DNA from 3 places in the Sporacetigenium sp. TC11 genome. Region 3 is predicted to be linked to each of the others. Evidence: riboswitches for the same ligand, from Rfam matches in the RefSeq annotation. Region 3 holds a riboswitch; each other region holds the start of a gene.
What was found. Region 3 has a riboswitch for lysine ahead of ACUSRV_RS05650 (aspartate-semialdehyde dehydrogenase). Riboswitches for the same ligand answer to the same signal wherever they lie in the genome.
Positions count from the first base shown of each region.

Region 1: linked by a shared signal. The riboswitch ahead of ACUSRV_RS04915 (amino acid permease) and the one ahead of ACUSRV_RS05650 (aspartate-semialdehyde dehydrogenase) in region 3 are both predicted to bind lysine.
Region 2: linked by a shared signal. The riboswitch ahead of lysA (diaminopimelate decarboxylase) and the one ahead of ACUSRV_RS05650 (aspartate-semialdehyde dehydrogenase) in region 3 are both predicted to bind lysine.

Region 1 covers NZ_JBYVNY010000002.1:394,183-401,259, forward strand. The annotation lists gene ACUSRV_RS04910 (L,D-transpeptidase) at 201-647, shown strand; gene ACUSRV_RS04915 (amino acid permease) at 868-2,211, opposite strand; lysine riboswitch at 2,363-2,536, opposite strand; gene pxpB (5-oxoprolinase subunit PxpB) at 2,907-3,632, shown strand; gene ACUSRV_RS04925 (5-oxoprolinase subunit C family protein) at 3,646-4,590, shown strand; gene ACUSRV_RS04930 (hypothetical protein) at 4,727-4,918, shown strand; gene ACUSRV_RS04935 (potassium channel family protein) at 5,042-5,854, shown strand; gene ACUSRV_RS04940 (CAP domain-containing protein) at 5,956-7,041, shown strand; gene ACUSRV_RS04945 (polysaccharide deacetylase family protein) at 7,067-7,077, shown strand, end outside.
Region 2 covers NZ_JBYVNY010000002.1:344,887-351,963, forward strand. The annotation lists gene ACUSRV_RS04645 (sensor histidine kinase) at 1-1,210, shown strand, start outside; lysine riboswitch at 1,268-1,442, shown strand; gene lysA (diaminopimelate decarboxylase) at 1,583-2,905, shown strand; gene ACUSRV_RS04655 (hypothetical protein) at 2,950-3,180, opposite strand; gene ACUSRV_RS04660 (AAA family ATPase) at 3,364-4,401, shown strand; gene ACUSRV_RS04665 (DUF3226 domain-containing protein) at 4,403-5,179, shown strand; gene ACUSRV_RS04670 (4Fe-4S binding protein) at 5,315-6,778, shown strand; gene ACUSRV_RS04675 (M24 family metallopeptidase) at 6,844-7,077, opposite strand, start outside.
Region 3 covers NZ_JBYVNY010000002.1:536,647-543,723, reverse strand. The annotation lists gene ACUSRV_RS05665 (DUF1328 domain-containing protein) at 1-112, shown strand, start outside; gene ACUSRV_RS05660 (MarR family winged helix-turn-helix transcriptional regulator) at 296-745, shown strand; gene ACUSRV_RS05655 (flavodoxin family protein) at 757-1,320, shown strand; lysine riboswitch at 1,430-1,581, shown strand; gene ACUSRV_RS05650 (aspartate-semialdehyde dehydrogenase) at 1,710-2,708, shown strand; gene dapA (4-hydroxy-tetrahydrodipicolinate synthase) at 2,723-3,604, shown strand; gene dapB (4-hydroxy-tetrahydrodipicolinate reductase) at 3,630-4,379, shown strand; gene dapD (2,3,4,5-tetrahydropyridine-2,6-dicarboxylate N-acetyltransferase) at 4,399-5,106, shown strand; gene ACUSRV_RS05630 (DUF3793 family protein) at 5,318-5,914, shown strand; gene ACUSRV_RS05625 (flavodoxin) at 5,958-6,389, shown strand; gene ACUSRV_RS05620 (flavodoxin) at 6,646-7,077, shown strand.

The DNA.
Region 1 (7,077 bases), 140 kb from region 3:
GGCGAAAGTCTCTTTTTTTAATTATAAGAAAATTATAATTTATCCGGTCTATGGATAAGTTGTAATTTCTAACTGCTAACCTTGAGCAACGGACCATCTTTTCAAGGTCGTTGGCGACATGAGCGTAGCGAATTTTTTATATCACTTTAATATATATTTTCATATTATAAAATAAACATTACTATATAAGGGGGATTAATGTGGATTATTCCAAATTTGATATAAATATGGTAGATTTTATGAATGAAAACAAAGTACAAAGTAAAACAAATTATGCCCTAACAACATCTTTAAAAACTAAGTATACTTATGTGTTTAAAAAAAATATCCAAACTGGTAAGTGGGAACTACTTCATAAATGGATAAGTACAATTGGGAAACCTTCAACACCTACTATAACGGGAGAATATGAGGTTGACAATAAGATACCTAAGTTTGGTATGAATAAAGGATATCAAGCTAAATGGGCAACTCAAATAAAGGGGAATTACTTATATCACTCAATATTATATGATGTTGCAGGAAAATATGTTATAGATGGAAGGTTAGGGCAAGAATTAAGCCATGGTTGTATAAGGTTAGCTACGGAAAACGCAAAATGGATATATGATAATGTTCCTAGAGGAAGTAAAATAATAATACATTAGATGAATTTTCGAAATTTTAGAATTATTGAAGGGATTAATGTTTTATTATCGAATATATAATTCAAAGTATATAACATTTTTGTCTTTACATCTAAAGAAGGTATAATGCCTTCTTTATTTTTGTTTTTGTAGCAGTTTCATTGCCCAAGCTTATCAGAAGTATATTATAACTTCTATAGAACGAATAAGTTATAATATACTTATAAATAAAAAGAAGCTGCTAAGCAGCTTTCTTTTTGTTTATATGAGTTTTTGAATTTTGATTTTTAAGTTTGTTATATACATAAAACGGCATACCTATTAACATTAACATAAAGCCCCATAAAACTGTTTCTGCACCAGTACCATATATAGTATAGCAAGCGTATACAAAGCCTAAAAGAGGTACGATACTTGTTATTATAAAAGTAGTAACATTTTTAACATTTTTGCCTGTTAACATTATGTCAGCTACTGCAGTCATTGCATATATTGGAAGATATGATAATGTAGCTAATAACATAGCGAAGTTAAATGCTGAAACTAATCCTCCTTGGAAATTCATTAATAATAATAAGTTAGTTAATATACTAGATATTATTAATGCCATATAAGGTGTATTATATTTTGGATGTGTTTTGGCAAATATCTTTGGGAAAACACCATCAATCGCAGCAGCATAAGCTATATTTGCAGTAGTCAATATCCATCCTATAATACTACCAAGTGTAGCAATAACTATAGATATAGAAACTATTATACCAGCTTTACTTCCAAGTATTAAACCTAATATATCTGATATAGGAGCTGAACTTGAAGCTAGTTTATCTTGAGGCATAGCACCCATAGCAGCAATTGAAACCAATAAATATATAGCTATAGTAATTATTATTCCGTATATAGTACTTAATCTAACATTTCTTTGAGGATTTTCTATTTCTCCTGCAGAAACTGTTGATGATTCAAGTCCAACAAATGCCCATAATGTAGTTGCTATAGCTAGTGGAAGACCACCAAATCCCGTAGAAGCTGAAGCATTAGATGTATATAAGTTAGAAGCATCAAAATTAAATAAAGCAACTATAATAAATCCAGCAAATAATACTACTTTAAATACAGTTGAAGCAGTTTGCCACTTGCCAGCTTCTCTTGCTCCAAGTACATTAAGGAATGTAAGTATCCATAGTATAGCAGAACCAAATATAAATGAAACTAACGGATTATCAGAAAGTATCGGAAATACAAGTGAAGCATAACTAGTTAATGTTAATATTATCGCAGCATTTCCTATCCAAGATCCATTATAGTAAAGCCATGCATTCAAAAATCCAGTAAATTCACCAAATGCAAGCTTTGTATATTCATAAGGTCCTCCAGTTTTTGGGAATCTAGAACTTAGCTTCCCGAATGAAAGAGCTAAAAGTATAGACCCAAGACCTGTTATAACCCAGGCCATAAGTGTTGCTGAAATTGAAGCTTGAGATGCCAATGATGCAGGCAACATAAATATACCAGAACCAACCATATTTCCAACAACAAGTGCTGTTGCCATTACTAAACCCATTTTTTTCTTAGTGTTTGTCATGAAACTTTTCCTCCAATTCTCTAGAATATTATTTAAATAAAAGAATAGATGACTAAAATAGACCAACAAAAAAGCCTAGAAGTAATAAGACATGGATATGCTACTACTCCTAGACTTTGCTTTAGTTTAGATATAAAATCTAATGCAATAATCTGAAGATAGCTCTCCACAAGTTTCCTTGTGACAGGACTGTACATATTATATACAACCCCAACATATAAACTCAAAGCATCATTTATACATTTCGGCATTAACACCTTTCATATTGCTTCATAGTGCTTAACTCCACAATAATACTATTTGGTAATGCGCCTCTATCTTAGTTTTATATTCGGTTATTTGGTATGAATCATATTATAACAGAAATTTAAAAAATGTAAATAGGCAAGATAAAATTGTAGAAAATAATCACAAAAAGTCGAAAAATTGTAAAAGTAGAAAAATATTCGTTGCAAATATGCCAAAACGCTACAATATAGAAGTGTTAATAGGATATTTAATAATAGGACTTATTGAATGCAGACTTGAAGTATAATATTCTGTGCAAAATTAATGCTTTTATAAATTAATACTTGAATTTATGAATATTCTAATATTTTTTATGAAAATTGATATCTATACCTATACAGAATATACATAAACAAATATATTTGTGAATAATTATAGGTAATAGCTTGAATTTTAGGGGGTATACTATGGTAACTAAAACTAAGTATCTTTTATCAGGCGACAGAGGATTAATAATTGAATTCGAAAACAAAATAAGTGAAAAAATAGGTACTCAAGTAAGGTCTATGATGATAGCTATAAATTTAAGCGACATAAAAGGCATAGTAGAAATGATACCTTCATACAGATCACTTCTAGTAATATATAATCCTATAGTAATAGATATAATAAAATTACAAAATGAGATTAAATATTTAGAAAAAACAATAGAACATATAAATATTCCTAAACCGAATGTAGTAGAAGTACCTGTTTTATACGGCAGAGAAGTTGGCATTGATATAGAAAACGTAGCGAAACACAATGGATTAAGTGTACAAAATGTTATAGATATTCATTCATCTAAAGAATATTATATATATATGTTGGGATTTACTTTTGGATTTCCGTATTTAGGAAAGGTAGAAAATAGTATAACTGTACCGAAATACAAAAAAGTAAGAAATAATATAAGTTCTGGATCTATAGGTATTGGAGGGGTACAAACTGGAATATATACTGTTGATTCGCCGAGTACATGGCAAATAATAGGTAAGACTCCTCTTAAACTATTTGATCCGAATAGGAACCCTATAATTATTCTAAATCAGGGAGATTATGTGAAATTTAAACCTATAACAGAAATCGAATATAAAAAAATAGAAGAAAAAATAGAAAAAAGAACTTATGAGTATAAAATCTACTCAAAATGAGGAGGTGTAAAAAATGGGAAGAGTTAAAATAGTGAATCCAGGGTTTTTTACTACTGTACAAGATAGTGGGCGTATAGGATATCAAAAGTATGGAATACCAGAAGGTGGAGTTATGGATATATTCTCCTATAGAACTGCTAATATATTAGTAGATAATGAAGAAGATGAAGCTGTACTTGAAATAACCATGATAGGTCCAACTATAGAATTTATAGATAACATGACTATAGCTATAACTGGTGGAAACTTATCACCCTGTATAAATAACGAAGAGATAAATATGTGGGAAAGTATAAATGTTAATAAAGGAGATATACTTAGCTTTAATAATTTAAAAAGCGGATGTAGGGCTTATATAGCTTTTAATGGAAGCATAAACATCAATAAATTTTTAAATAGTAGGTCTGTATTAACAAGGTATAAATGTAACGGTGTTTTAGGAAGTTGCCTTAAAAGTAAAGATGTATTGACAATATTAAATAGTGGTATACAAGGAAATAAAAAATCTATACCTAAGCAATATATAATGTCTTATATAAATGAAACTAATAAACATAATGTAAGGGTTATAATGGGACCTCAATATGATTATTTTACAGAAGGAGGAATAGCTTCATTTTTAAATGAAGAATATATTGTTACAGAAAAATCCGATAGGATGGGAGTGAGGCTTCAAGGGCCTATTATAAACCATATATACAATGGAGATATAATATCAGAAGGAATAACATTAGGGTCTATACAGGTAACAAACGATGGTCAACCTATAATAATGATGGTAGATAGACAAACAACAGGAGGATATGCAAAAATAGCTAATGTTATATCTGTCGATTTGTACAAAATAGCCCAAGCAAAGCCAGGAGATACAATAGCTTTTGAATCTATTACTTTAAAACAAGCACATAATGAGCTAAAAGAAAGAGAAAATATAATAAACAACATAAAGAACATATAGAGCTCGCTTTTGGCGAGCTTTTGAAATTAATTATTTTTTTTATTTAAAAATAGTTTTTAATTTTGTATTTTATAAATGTATAATAATTACCTTGTATGTAAAAAATAATAACAAAAATACAGGAGGTAGAGAAACTATGCAAATGAACACTCGCGATATAGTTATGAAAAAATTATTAGATGCTCAGGAGAATGTACGTGACTATGAAACATATTCAAAACAAGTAGAAGATAAGAAAGTAGCTTCAATGTTTAAAGATTTCGCAGAAGAATGTGGTTCTCAAGCTAGTAAATTACAAGTAATAATGGACAAAATAGATAAATACTAAAATATAAAAATTAAATAAATATATTTTATATAAATTAAAATGACTATATTTAACATAAGTATAAATATAGTCATTTTTTATTTGAATTTTGATAATAAATAAGTAATTTTAGGGGGATATCTTATGAAATATAAATTCACTAATAATACAAAGATATCTATTAAGTTTATATTTTTATATCTGCTTACTGTATTATTTTTTGCCATTACCTATACTAGTATAGTAAACCAGTTTTATCATTCCACTTCAAAATATGAGAACATATTAAATGAAGAACTAATGGTAATAGAAAGTGAAATAAACACCTCTATAACTGAAAATTTTAGAGAATATTATAAATCCAGTGTTATATACTTAGATGAAAATAAAAACTGGATATTTTGCATAGATGACTTAGAAGTAAAAAAAATAAATTTAAACGTAGATGAATTAATTTTTGATATATCTGTCCTTATTAGAAATATGTCAGATTTTGAAACGAAATATACAACTACCTTTTATTTTAAAGTTAACAGAGAAGATAAATTTGCCAAAGGGGACCATGTTTATAGATTAGGAAGAGTTAGTTTTAAAGATAATACTACTTATATACCAGAACTGAAAAATATAAATTTTTCTCAAATATTTTATGTACAAGGGAATAACATAAAAAAAGAACTTATAGGACTTAAATTATCAAATAAATTAGAAAAAAATATAAATGAATTTATAAATAATACAGATGGATTGCCTAGTAGAAATAAAGAAAATTCCATAGCTAGATTTAAATTATACTTTCCTAGAATGTTGTATTTAAGCATGGTCACTATAACTACCTTAGGATATGGAGACATTGTTCCTTTAACTAACGCAGCTAGAATATTAATAGGAATAGAATCAACTTTAGGAATAATAATTATGGGGTGGTTTGTAAATTCAAAGGTAAATGGAAAATAAAAATTACATATACTGTTCCTTACTCATTTATAAGGTATATATATACACTTAAGTGTATATAATTAGGTAATAAATGAATATTTGGACAGGAAGTGGTTTTTATGAAAAAAATTGCATTCTTTATTATATTAATTTATATATTGAATGTTTATACTAACGTAGATTTTAAAGATATTTATAATGAGAGCGTAGATAATGCTATATTATTAGGAGAAAATATAGATTTAATAAAAGAAGAATTATTAAAAGATAAATATACAATTAAATCAAATCAAAATAAATTAGATGAGGATATAAATCAAGTAGAACCTGTTGTACAGTCAAGTACATTGAATACGAAAATAGATAATTTTGATAAAATAAACTTAGGAGACATAGAAAGTAAAGTTATATCAGCAATAGGAAATCCTTCAAGAATAGATCTAAGTGAATATGGATTTAATTGGTATGTATATAATCAATATAAAAATAAATTTGCAATGGTTGGTATTGATAATGGAAAAGTTGTAGCATTATATACTAATTCATTAAAGTCAAATTCAATAGAGAATATAGATCTTAATAAAGATAGAACATATATTTTAAGTAATTATGAACCTTTAGAATATAAGAAAAAAGGATATACTAGGTTTATAATAAGTTCAAAAGGAGAGTACGATGTTTTAGAATTTAAACATATGTATGTAACAGTGTTTTATGATATTTATAATAATCATAAGATAACGTCTTATCAAATAATAGATAAGACTATAGAGGATAAATTAAAAGATATATATCCAGAATATAGTGATGATTTAAAAGAGAGTTTTGAAAAGGAAGTTATAGACTTAACGAATAGTGTAAGAGACAGATATAATTTATCAAGAGTAAAATATGACAGTAAAGCTCAAGCTAGTTCTAGAAAACATAGTTTGGATATGAAACAAAATAATTTTTTTGACCATATTAATCTAAAGGGTCAAGATCCTTTTGATAGAATGAAAAAAGAAAATATAAATTATAAATCGGCTGGAGAAAATATAGCTGCAGGTCAAACAAGTGCTATATTTGCACATGAAGCCTGGATGAATTCTGAAGGACATAGAAAAAATATCCTAAATAACTATGAAAAATTAGGTGTAGGAGTAGAATTTGGAGGGAATTATAAGATATATTATACTCAAAATTTTTACACTAACTTAAGATAAATTTATAGTAAAAGGAGACATAATTATGGGCAGAAA
Region 2 (7,077 bases), 190 kb from region 3:
AGAGTTATTAGATGAATTTTGTGAAGAATATAATGTGCAACTTACTATTTACGATCTAGATGGAAACATATTGTATATACCTTTTAATGTTATCCAAATAGGAGGTATTTCATCACCGGCAACAACAGATGTATATAAAGAAAATCCAGATGAAAAATATATATATCTAGAAGCTTCACCTGTAAAATTTGAAGATATAGTAACGGTGTTTAAGGTTAATGCAACTTTGCAACCTATTGATGAAGCAGCTACTGTAATTTTAAGATTTGCACCTTATATAGGAGCTATTATTTTGTTAATGTGTATTATAAGTGGATATGTATATTCGAAAATAATATCAAAGCCACTTATACAATTAAATTTTGCAGCACAGAGAATGATTAAACTTGATTTTGATACGAAATGTAAAGTATATTCTCAAGATGAATTAGGCCAGCTTTCAAATAGCCTTAATGAACTTTCATTTAACTTACAAAACACTATGAATGAATTAACACAAGCAAATAAAAAACTAAGAAATGATATAGAAAGAGAAAGAGAGCTAGAAGAACAAAGAAAAATATTTGTAGCCACTATATCCCATGAATTAAAAACACCTATAACCGCTGTAAAAGGGCAACTTGAAGGTATGATACACAACATAGGATCTTATAAAGATAGAGATAGATACTTAAAAAGATCTTTTGATATTATGGAGCATATGGAAAAGTTAGTTTATGAAATGATGGAAATATATAAACTAGAGAACTCAGAATTTAAACCCAATATACAAAATATGAATATATCAAATATGGTATACGATATATCCAAAAGCTTTGAATACTTTTTAATATCTAAAGATCTTACTATAGTAAATAAAATACAAGATAATTTATATATAAAGGGTGACCAACAACTTATTAGAAAAGCAATATCAAATGTAGTTAGTAATGCTGTGAAATACTCAAAAGAGAAAGAAAAGGTAATTATCAGATTGTATGAAAGAGAAAACAAAGTAGTATTAGAAGTTTTAAATACTGGAGCATCTATAGAAGAAGAAAAACTAACTAAGGTTTTTGAACCTTTTTATAGATTAGAGAAGTCAAGAAATAGAAACACAGGAGGAAGCGGGTTAGGTCTTTATATAGTTAAGAAAATATTAGAATTAAATAATGTAAGTTATGAACTAAAAAATGTAGAGCAAGGAGTATTATTTACTATAATATTTTAAAATATATATTTACAAATTTATAATTTGTGTTATAATTAACTTTATTAAAAATAAATACAAAAAGATAGAGGTCGCGTTACCAAATAGTACTATTGTGGAGATAAGCACAGTGAAACGATAGGAAAGGTGTTGACGCCGAAATGTATAAATGATGCTTTAAGTTTATATGTTGGTGTTGTGTAAAATATGTACAACATTGTCACAAAGAGATTTGTGGAGAGCTATCTTAAGTTCGTGAATGCTAATAAGCAATATTTTTGAATTAGTATTTAAGGGCCTAAGGATAGTATGTTCCTTGGGCCTTTTTTATTACGAAGATTAAGATGTTACTGCAGAATCTCCATCTTATCAAAATTTATGGAGGGATTAATTATGATTGAGACAGTGAATGGGACGCTATACTTTGATGGATGTAATACTGTGGAGTTAGCTAAAAAATATAAAACACCGCTATATGTAGTTTCAGATAGTATATTAAGAGAAAAGGGAAGAGAAGTAAGAAATAGTTTTTTAAACAAATACGAAAATGTTAGAGCTGTTTATGCATCAAAAGCATTATTAAATTTAGCTATGTGTAAAATCGTACAAAGAGAAGGTCTAGGCCTAGACGTAGTTTCAGGAGGGGAATTATATATTGCTATAAGTTCTAATTTCCCTATGGAGGATATAATATTCCATGGAAATAATAAGTCAAAAGAAGAACTTATTATGGCGGTTAAGTATGGAGTAGGTAGAATAGTAGTAGATAGCTTAAGTGAGTTAGAGTTATTAGAAGAAATTTGTAAGAATTTAAACAAAGAGGCTAATATATTATTTAGAATTACTCCAGAGGTAAGTGCTAATACTCATAGACATATAAGTACAGGACAAAAAGATTCGAAGTTTGGAATTCCATTACTTCAAATAGATGAGGCTATAAAAATTGCTATATATTCAAATTATATAAATTTTAAAGGTATTCACTTTCATGTAGGATCTCAACTATTTTCAAATGAATCACACTTAAAAGCTTTAAGAGTAGCTATAGGTTGGATAGAACACATAAAAAATGAATATGACTATGAAATAGAGGACTTAAATATAGGTGGAGGATTTGGTATAAAATACGTTGAAGGAGATATAGAAGTTGGTTTAAATGAGTTTTTAGAACCAGTAATGAATGAATTAGAATGTGAATTTGAAAGAAGAAATTTAAAAAGACCGTGTGTAATAATAGAGCCAGGTAGATGGTTTGTAGGAAGCGCTGGAATAACATTATATAATGTAGGAAGTATAAAAAATATAGAAGGCGTTAGAAAATATGTATCAATTGATGGAGGACTAAGCGATAATCCAAGAGTTGCACTCTATGATGCTAAATACTCTGCAATAGTTGCAAATAAGGCTAATACTATAGAAAAAGAAATAGTAACAATAGGTGGAAAATGCTGTGAATCAGGTGATATACTTATAAGAGATATAGAGCTACCTATAGTAGAAAGAAACGATATATTAGCTGTATTAAATACAGGTGCATATAATGACTCAATGGCTAGTAATTACAATAAAGCACTAAGACCTGCTATTGTTCTAGTAAGTGAAGGAAATAGCTATGTTATCAAAAAAAGAGAAAGTTATGAAGATTTAATATCTAAGGATGTTATTCCACAGTGTTTAATAAACCTAGATGAAGTTGCATATAGTGAAATAATTTAAAACCTTATTGTGGATTTTTCCACAATAAGGTTTTTTGTTTTTTATTAACTTGATCTATATACATCTAATCCTACTCCAAGTAAGGACGATAATACAACTAAAGCAAAAAGAGCTATTAGATAGACTCTATCAAAGTCCTTACTAGCAATACTTTTCTCCCCAGCATAGATACAAAATAAGAGTATACTACCTAATACAAATATTATATATGACCCCATACCAAAAGTATTTATAAAAGACTGAATAATGTTAAAAAAAGCGTTAGAATTATTCATAGAATCCCCACCCCACAAAGTAATAATTAGCAATTAAAATATAAATAGTTATATATTTAAAAATATTCAACTATATATAATACTATAGAAAGAATTATATATAGTTGAATATTTTTAAATATTGTAAAAAATCTGAAAATTCAAAAGGCTTGTTATACAATATTTTATGCAGGGGGAAGTAACTTGAGTCATATAAAAAATATAAAAATAGAAAATTTTAGAAAGCTAAAAAGTATAGAGCTAAAAGACACAAAAGATATAAATATACTAATAGGAGAAAACAACAGCGGAAAAACTAGTATACTTGAATCAATAATGTTTTTAGAATATCCAAATGATATAAATAGATTGATTTTATTATATAAAGTAAGAGAAGTATTAAAAAATAACGAAAAATCAAGTTGGTATAAATCATTTATAAACATGTTTAATAAAGAATTTGATAAAAAAAATATATCTTTGAGTGGTGAGGTTGAAAATAAGAAAATACAAATAAGTATAGATGGATATGAAGAATATCTATTTAGATTAGCGGAAGAAGAACTTCCTGTGTCAGTGTTTAGTGGAAAATACAAATTAATTATAAATAATAAGGAATATGAGAAAAAATTTTCAGTAAGAGAAGATGATTACGAAATCTTATACCAAGATAATAATTCGTTTATTCCTATGAAGTATATATCTCCTATAGACCACTATATGCAAAGTAGATATGTTGAGTATATAAGTAAATCTATAAAGCTAGGGAAAAAACAAGATATACTGGAAATGATGAAAATATTTGATAAAAATATAGATGGCTTTGATTTAATAACAGAAAACAATATTACATCTTTATATATTAATCATAAAATAAATGGAATTTTACCTATATCTGCATTTGGTGATGGAATAAAAAAAGCTATAACAATATCATCATCAGTAATAGAAGCTATAGATGGAATCCTACTTATAGATGAAATAGAAACTGCAATACATGCAAGAGCCCTTAAGGATTTCTTTAAATGGCTTATGGAAATATGTAAAAGATACAATACACAGATATTCTTAACTACTCATAGTATAGAAGCTATAGATGCATTAATAGAGGGCGGCATAGATTATATAGCTGATATAGCATGCTATAGATTAGAGAGTGATAATCATGATACTTACGTTAATAGATTTTCAGGGGAGCAATTATATAGTATAAGATCTAATATGGGTTTGGATGTGAGATGATATGAGATATTATTATTTTTTAGTTGAAGGTCCTCATGATGAGGCTGCTATTGGGAAGGTACTTCAAATATTAGGATTAAGACAAATAAAAAATAAAGAAGATACACCTTATATATGGCAAGGATTAATTCCAAATAAATATCCTTTTATTGAGGGTAGATTAGAGAAAATAAGTCCTATTCCAGATTTTTATAAGTCTGAAGATGTATGTGTTGCTATAAAAGCAGCTTTAGGAGAAACGAGAATAATATCAGAACTAAATAACACTATAGCAATAATGCAAAGAGAACAATTAAAGCAATTAAATGGAATATTAGTAGTATGTGATGCAGACAACAAAAGCGCCAATGAAAAGTACAATGATTTCATATTAAATATAACAAAAAGAAAAGAATTAAATTTTGATGAATCTTGCTTTATAAATAGAGAAGGATATTTTAAAGATATAAAAATAAAATGTGATATTTATGTATTTCCTAATAATAAAGACAGTGGAACTCTAGAAGATATATTATTGGAAGGAGCAAAAGTTCAATACGATGATTTATTAGAAAATGCTTTAAACTATATAGAAAATGTTGATAATAAGTACAAAAGTAAACTGTCAGTTTCAAAAAATAAAAAGGCAATTATAGGAAGTATGGCCAGTGTATTAAGTCCTGGAGTTGCAAATCAAGTTTCTATAAAAAATGATAAATGGATAGATCAGAGTAATATATTTAAAAGTGAAAAAATACAAATATTATATAAATTTATTGAGAATTTTATAAAGGATTAATAAAATCCGCATAAATAGATACTTTATAATCTATTTATGCGGATTTTAACTTGCACATTTCTAAAACTCTAAGCATATCATATTTATAAATCTATATATTATAATATTTAGATAAAATAATTTGGGGGGGTTGTTATGGTGTCATTTAACATTAAGACTAATCGTGCATTTACATTTATTAGAAAATGGGCATGGATTTTTACTTTGTTAGTAGCTCTAGGTGGGCTTTACTATCCTAGGTTAGGTATTTTGGTTTTACCTATTATGTTGTCACTCACTATTATGTCTTTTTTCAAGGGTAGATATTGGTGCGGAAATTTTTGTCCACATGGAAGTTTATATGATACTGTTTTATTAAAATACAGTAAAAATAAAAAGATACCTAAATTTTTTAGAAGTAGAATACTAGGAATTTTATTTTTTTCCTGGTTTGGATTTAATATTATAAGAAAATTAATTAAAGTATCTTCAATTTATGGTACAGCACCGTTTTTAGATAAATTAGGGTTTATATTTGTTGCAAGTTATTTAATGGTATTGATTATAGGTGTTCCTTTAAGTGTAATTTTAACACCACGTACATGGTGTCAATTTTGTCCAATGGGGATGCTTCAAACACTATCATATAAACTAGGGAAGTTATTAGGAGTAGCAAAAGTAACTGATAAGAAAATAACTATAAAGTGTAAGGAGATGTGTCATAACTGTGGTAAATGCTCTAGAGTATGTCCAATGCAGTTAACCCCATATTTAGAATTCAATAATAATAATCAATTTGATAATGAAAAATGTATAAGATGTTCAACTTGCATAGTTAATTGTCCAGCAAAAGTACTTTCATTATCAAGTAAAGAAGAATCATGTAGGTTTATAAATGAGACTGATATTACATCTTGTAAAGACAGAAAAAATATAAAAGCTAAGATTATTAATATAAAAGAATTAACTGATAACATCATAGAATATACATTTAAATTTATAAGCCCTAACACGGTAAGTTATAAGGCTGGTCAGTTTATTCTTATAAACATACAGGATAATCCTTATATGAATCGAGCTTATTCAATATCATCATTTAATAAAGATGATTCTGTGTTAAGTATAACAGTAAAAAACATGGCAAATGGATATGGGACTCAACTAATGTACAAAACCTTTAAAATTGGAGATTATGTTGAACTTCAAGGTCCAATGGGAAATGAACTTGTTGTTGACAAAACAGCAGAGAAAATTCTATTACTTGCAACAGGTATAGGAATAACGCCATTTTTACCAATAGTTAAGGATATAATAAAAAATCCTAGAAACATAAAAAATGTTAAACTCGTATATGGTGCAAGTTATGAAAGGGATTTTATATATGACGATGAATTTACTAAAATATCTTGTGATAACAATGTTTTTGAATATATAAAAGTGACTTCACGTGATAAAAACTTTAAAGGGGCACATGGGCGTATTACAGATGTTATTAAGGATATTGACTTAAATGATTATAAAATTTATATATGTGGATCAGAGTCTGTCGTTAAGTCAATAATAGAATTTTTATGTGACTTTGGAGCTAATAGAATAAATATATTTACTGAAGGTAACTAAAATTATATAAAATTTTCTAAGCAATAATATAAGAGGCTTTAGATTTAATCTAAAGCCTCTTATTATTATCCAACTATTACTAACTCTTTGTTAGCTTTATTTAATATTTCGCAACCATCTTCAGTTACTAAAACTAGGTCTTCTATTCTAACTCCAACTTCTCCTGTTAAGTATATACCTGGTTCTACAGAGAATATCATACCAGGTTGTACTGTATCAGTATTTATAGAAGATACATCACCCATATCATGACATTCTATACCTATAGAGTGACCAGTTCTATGAGTAAAGTACTTACC
Region 3 (7,077 bases):
ATTCGGCTTTGGTAAAATATCAAATGTATCAGGTAATATTTCAAAATTTATATTCTTTATAATTATAGCTATAGTTGTTTTATTAGTTATTTTCGGACGTAGTTTATTTTAGTTGTTTTATAATTTGATATATGAAGTTATGAAAAGTACTTATGAGTATAAAAATTCATAAGTACTTTTATTTTTTGTAGATTTATAATCTTGCAGATTCATTTGTTATATTTAGAAGATAAAATGAATTTGACTAAGATGGTACTATATAGTACTATATAATAAGTTAGAAAGGGTGATAATATTGACTGAAGGTAGATTAGGTGGGTTATTAATAAGTAAAATAAACTTCTTGTCTGGAAGATTGTTCACCAGGTTATTAAAATCTAAAAAAGTAAAAGAGATAAATAATGCTCAGGGCAAAATATTATTTGTATTAAATAAAAAAGGACAGATAGCTATAAATGATTTAGGAAATGAGTTATCACTAGGAAAATCAACTCTTACAAGTATGTTAGATAGGTTAGAAGAGGGTGGATATATAAATAAAGAAATAAGTACTGAGGATAAAAGAAAGACATTGATTTCTCTTAATAAGAAGTCTGACGATATAGTTTCTGAATATGAAGAAGTAGTAAAAACTATGGGAAATATATATTACAAAGGATTTACTAATGAAGAGATAGTTAAATTTGAATCTTATTTAAAGAGAGTATATTCAAACTTAGAATATTTTAATAAAGACATGAAGTAGGGGGAATATATATGGCAAATGTAGTGGCTTTTGTAGGAAGCCCGAGAAAAAATGGAAATATAGATACATTAGTTCAAGAAGTAATAAATGGGTCTGCTAAAAATAATGTAAAAAGTAAAATTTATTATTTAAATGATATGAATATAAAAGGGTGTCAGGGATGTCTTTATTGTAGAAAACACAATAGTTGTATTATCAAAGATGATATGACTGAAGTTTATGAAGATGTAAAAAATGCGGATTATATTATAATAGGTTCACCTGTATATATCTGCCAAGTATCAGCGCAAACAAAGTTATTATTAGATAGATTTTACCCTTTAACAGAAATAGATAAAGTAAGTCATACTCCAAGGTTTGGAAAGAAAAAGCTTATAATGGTATATTCACAAGCAGCTCCATTTTCTTTTATATTTGGAAATTATTTTAGATATACAGCTAAGCACTTAAAAGGTATGGGACTTGAAATACATAAGACTATTATATCTACTAAGGCATTTGAAAAAGATTCTACTAGACATAATGATAAATTACTTAGAAAAGCTTATAATATAGGGGAAAATATAGAAGACTAAAATTATAAAATAATAAATTAATATTATTTTGAGAAATATTATTGACTATTACTGTAATACTTGTTAAGATTGCTATTAATAATAGAAAAACAAGTTAATAATATAAACAATATGATATAGAGGCCGCGGGAGTAAAGAGTACTGTATAGGAAAGGTGCAACCGCCGAAATGCATAAATTTTATGTGTTGGGACTATGTTTAATAAGCATAGTACTGTTTTTAGATTACCGCCCAGTTTTCTAAACGCGCGCTATATCATGTTGGGGCAAAAGGGATTTGCTTTGTATAAAATTGTATTTTTTTATATAAAACAGTCATGAGAACCTTTTGCTCATGGCTGTTTTTTAATATCAAAAAGTAATTTTAAAAAATTTGTTGAGGTGATTGGTATGAAAAAAGTAAATGTAGCAATAGTAGGTGCCACTGGTATGGTAGGAAGAACATTTTTAAAAGTTCTAGAAGAAAGAGATTTTCCTATAGAAAATTTATATTTACTTGCATCAAAAAAATCCGCTGGGGAAACTGTTCAATTTAAGGGTAAGGACTACATAATTGAAGAACTAAATGAAAATTCATTTGATAAGGGGATCGACATTGCTCTATTTTCAGCAGGGGGAGATATTAGTAAAAAATATGCACCTATTGCTAGAGAAAAAGGAGTTATTGCTGTAGACAATAGTAGTGCTTGGAGAATGGATAAGGATATTCCTCTAGTAGTTCCTGAGGTTAACCCAGAGGAAGTAAAAAACCACAATGGAATAATAGCTAATCCTAACTGCTCAACTATTCAAGCAGTAGTTCCACTAAAGGCTTTGCATGATAGATTTAAAATCAAAAGAATAGTGTATTCAACATATCAAGCAGTTGCTGGATCTGGAGTTAAAGGTATTACAGATCTACAAGAAGGGGTAAAAGGAAATGAAAATAAACTGTATCCTCATCCGATAGCTTATAACTGTATACCTCATATAGATGTATTCATGGACAATGGCTATACTAAAGAAGAAATGAAAATGATAGAAGAAACTAAAAAAATATTAAACGATTACGATCTTAAAGTAACAGCTACAACAGTAAGGGTTCCAGTATTTTATGGACATAGTGAATCTATAAATGTAGAGTTTGAAAAAGAATTTGAAATTGAAGAAGTATTCAACATTTTAAGAAATACTGAAGGAGTAGTAGTAGTTGATAATCTAGATAAAAATGAGTATCCACTAGCATTGAATGTTGAAGGAAAAGATGAGGTATATGTTGGAAGAATTAGAAGAGATTTTAGTTTAGATAATGGTATTAATATGTGGGTAGTTGCTGACAACATAAGAAAAGGTGCTGCAACTAATACAGTTCAAATAGCTGAGCTTTTATTAAAATATAATTTAGTATAGAAGGGATGATTTTTATGTTATTTAAAGGATCTGGGGTTGCTTTAGTTACTCCTTTTAAGGATGGTAAGGTAAATTTTGAAAAGCTTGGAGAAGTTGTAGAATATCATATAGAAAACAATACAGATGCTTTAATCGTTTGTGGCACTACTGGAGAAGCATCTACAATGAGTGACGAAGAACAACTTCAAGTAATAAAATATGTAGTTGAAAAAACTAATAAAAGAATTCCTGTAATAGCAGGAACAGGTTCAAATAATACTGCTCATTCAATACACTTAAGTCAAAAAGCGGAAGAATATGGAGTTGATGGTCTTTTAGTAATAACACCATATTATAACAAGTCCACTCAAAGGGGCGTAATAGCTCACTTTGAAGCTATTGCAAGCTCAGTAAATATACCTATAATAGCTTATAATGTACCAGGTAGAACAGGAGTTAATATACAACCATCAACTCTTGTTGAACTAGCTAAGATAAAAAATATAATAGCAATAAAAGAAGCTAGTGGAGATATAGCACAAGTTGCTGAAATGGGAAGATTAGTTCCAGAAGGTTTTGCAATATACTCAGGAAATGACGATATGATTTTACCTCTTTTATCTTTAGGTGGAGTTGGAGTGATTTCAGTAGTTGCAAATATATGCCCTAAAGATACACATGATTTAGTCTCTAAGTATTTTGAAGGTGATATTGAAGGTTCTAGAAAGTTACAACTTGATATGAAACCTTTAATAGATGCTTTATTTATAGAAGTAAACCCTATTCCAGTTAAAACAGCTATGAATTTATTAGAATTTGAAATGGGTGAGCTTAGACTTCCTCTTGTTGAAATGAGTGAATGTAACTTAGAGGTTCTAAAAAAAGAATTAATTAATTATGGATTTAAACTAGTATAAATTATTGTATAGTTAGGAGAAACATATGATTAAAGTTATCGTTAATGGTTCCCTTGGAAAAATGGGAAAAGTCTTAACAGACTCAATAAATGAAGACAAAGATTTTGAATTACTTGCAGGAGTATCTAAGTTTCAAGCTGAAAATATAACTTATCCTATATATTCAAGTATATTAGATATTAAAGAAAAAGCAGACGTTATTATTGACTTTTCAAATCCTGAAAGTCTAAAAGATTTGTTAACTTATTCTAAAAATACAAAAACTCCTATGGTAATTGCAACAACTGGATACAGCGATGAAGAACTTGATATGATAAAAGAAACTTCTAATGAAGTTCCTATATTTCACAGCTCTAACATGTCACTTGGAGTTAATTTATTGTTAAAATTAGTTGAAGTAGCTGCTAAGGCCTTAACTAATTTTGACATAGAAATAGTTGAAAAACACCATAATAAAAAAGTAGATGCTCCTAGTGGTACTGCTTTAATGATAGCTAATGAAATTAAAAATGTTTTATCAAGCGCTGAGTTTAATTATGGAAGACATGGAGTAGATGCAAAAAGAAAAGAAGGCGAAATAGGAATTCATGCTGTAAGAGGTGGAACAATAGTAGGGGACCACTCTGTTATATTTGCTGGGAAAGATGAGGTTGTAGAAATAAATCATATAGCTTCATCAAAGGAGATATTTGCGCAAGGTTCAATGAAAGCTGCAAAGTTTATTGTAAATAAAGAAAATGGATATTACAATATGAAAGATATAGTAAGTTTATAATTTTGGAGGGTATCGACTAATGATGAAAATGACAGATCCATATGAAATAGCAAAGTTTATAAAAGAATCTACAAAAAAAACACCTGTTAAAGTGTACTTAAATGGAGAATTAAAAGATGAGAATTATGAAAATGTAAAAATATTTGGAGTTGAAGGTTCTTATGTATTAATTGGAGGTCACGAGGATATAACAGTAGTGTTAGAAGAAAATAAAGATAGTATAGTAGATTATCATATAGAGTTTGATAGAAGAAATTCAGCTATACCTATGTATAATTACCTTAATGAAAATGCTAGAATTGAACCTGGTGCAATTATAAGAGATATGGTATCAATAGGAAAGAATGCTGTTATAATGATGGGAGCAGTACTTAATATAGGGGCTGAAATAGGCGAAGGAACTATGGTTGATATGAATGCAGTAGTGGGTGCAAGAGGAACTTTAGGTAAGAATGTTCACCTTGGTGCAGGTGCTGTTGTTGCAGGTGTACTTGAACCCCCTTCAGCTAGTCCAGTTATTGTAGAAGATGAAGTTTTAATAGGAGCTAATGCAGTTATATTAGAAGGTGTAAAAATAGGGAAAGGAGCAGTTGTAGCAGCAGGAGCTGTTGTAACTGAAGATGTTCCTGAAGGAGCTGTAGTAGCGGGATCTCCTGCTAAGATAATTAAGATGAAAGATGCTAAAACAGCGGAAAAAACTAAATTAATGGAAGACTTAAGAGGCTAGAAATAGAAATCTATATTTATAGTGAGTTAAAAAAGAGGTGCGAAACTAAATTTTGCACCTCTTTTTTGTTTGGGAAAAAAATATTATAAACAAAAAGTATTTACATATGGTAATAAATGTGATATTATTTCATTAAAGATAATGATAATTATTATCAATAAATAAAAATTATCATATGCTTTGTATAATTTTAAAAATAGGAGGGGAGAAAATGTCTTATAAATCTAATTCTTGTATTTTCAGAGAGAAAAATGAAGATGATTTTTTAACTTGGCTAGTTGAAATACTAGGACCTGTTCTTATTGGATCAAAACCGGCAGAATTAATTAGCTTACCAAAATATGATAGTAAATTAATAAAAAAAGTTGAAAAAATAGAAAAATACATAGGTAATTGTCATAGGATTTCATATAGAATAATTACATATAAAAACACCAGTATAAAAGTATTATTTTATAATCCAATATCTCTTGAGAGCCATTTAGTTGAAAACAGGAATATAAAGTTTCTTAAGTCTGTTGGGTATCCAAATGAGTATAAGTTTCAGGATTATCTAAAGTTTCTTATAGATAAAATTGAAAATGGGTGTATACCAAGTGAGATAGGCGTTTTCTTAGGTTATCCATTAAAAGATATAATAGGATTTATAGGACATCCTTCTCTTAAACTTACTAAAGTTAATGGTTGGAGAGTGTATGGCGATCCCAGGGTATCGGATAGAAAATTTAATGAATTTTTAGATGCAAAGAATAAAATAAGGAATTTATTAAGTCAATATGCACCTGAAAAAGTATTAGCTTTAATTTAATTTTATACAAAGTTATTTTAATATTAAATTTAGGAGGGATAATATGAAAAATATTACAGTTATTTTCTGGAGTGGTACAGGCAACACAGAAATTATGGCTAATGCCATAGCAGAAGGTGCTAAAGTTAATGGAGACGTAGTAAAAGTTCTTACTGTAGAAGAAGCTACTAAAGAAGATGTTATAAATTCTGACTTAATTGCACTTGGTTGCCCATCCATGGGAGCTGAAGTTTTAGAAGATGATCTTATGGAACCATTTATAGAATCTCTTATTGATATAGATTATACTGATAAAGCCATTGCCTTATTTGGGTCATATGATTGGGGTGATGGTGAATGGATGAGGGATTGGCAAAGTAGAATGATTGGTTATGGGGCAAACTTAGTTGATGATGGGTTAATAATTAATTTAACGCCTAATGATGAGGGATTAAGTTTATGCAAAAAGTTAGGCGAAAAGTTAGCTAATGCTTAAATAACTACATAATATAGTTAAAATAAAATTAGGAATAAAATCTATATTTTTTCAATATAAAAAGAGATGCAAAACTTAATTTCGCATCTCTTTTTATATTGAAAAAATATTTACATATGAAAAATAATGTGATATTATCTATTGATAACAATGATAATTATTATCAATAGATAAAGTTAATATGCGACTGAGAAAGTATTAGGTTTAATTTAATTTTACATAAAGTTATTTTAATATTTAGTTTAGGAGGGATAATATGAAAAATATTACAGTTATTTTCTGGAGTGGTACAGGTAAAACAGAGATTATGGCTAATTCTATAGCTGAAGGAGCTAAAGTTAACGGAGATCTAGTTAAAATTCTTACAGTAGAAGAGGCTACTAAAGAAGATATTATAAATTCAGATTTAATTGCGCTTGGTTGCCCTGCTATGGGAGATGAAAGTTTAGATGAAGAATTTATGGAACCATTTATAGAATCTCTTATTGATATAGATTATACTGATAAAGCCATTGCCTTATTCGGATCATATGGTGGGGGTGATGGTAAATGGATGAGAGATTGGCAAAGTAGAATGACATATTATGGAGCAAGATTAGTAGACGATGGATTAATAATTCATCGAACATCTGATGATAAGAGAGTAAGTTTATGCAAAAAATTAGGTGAGAAGCTAGCTAATGCTTGA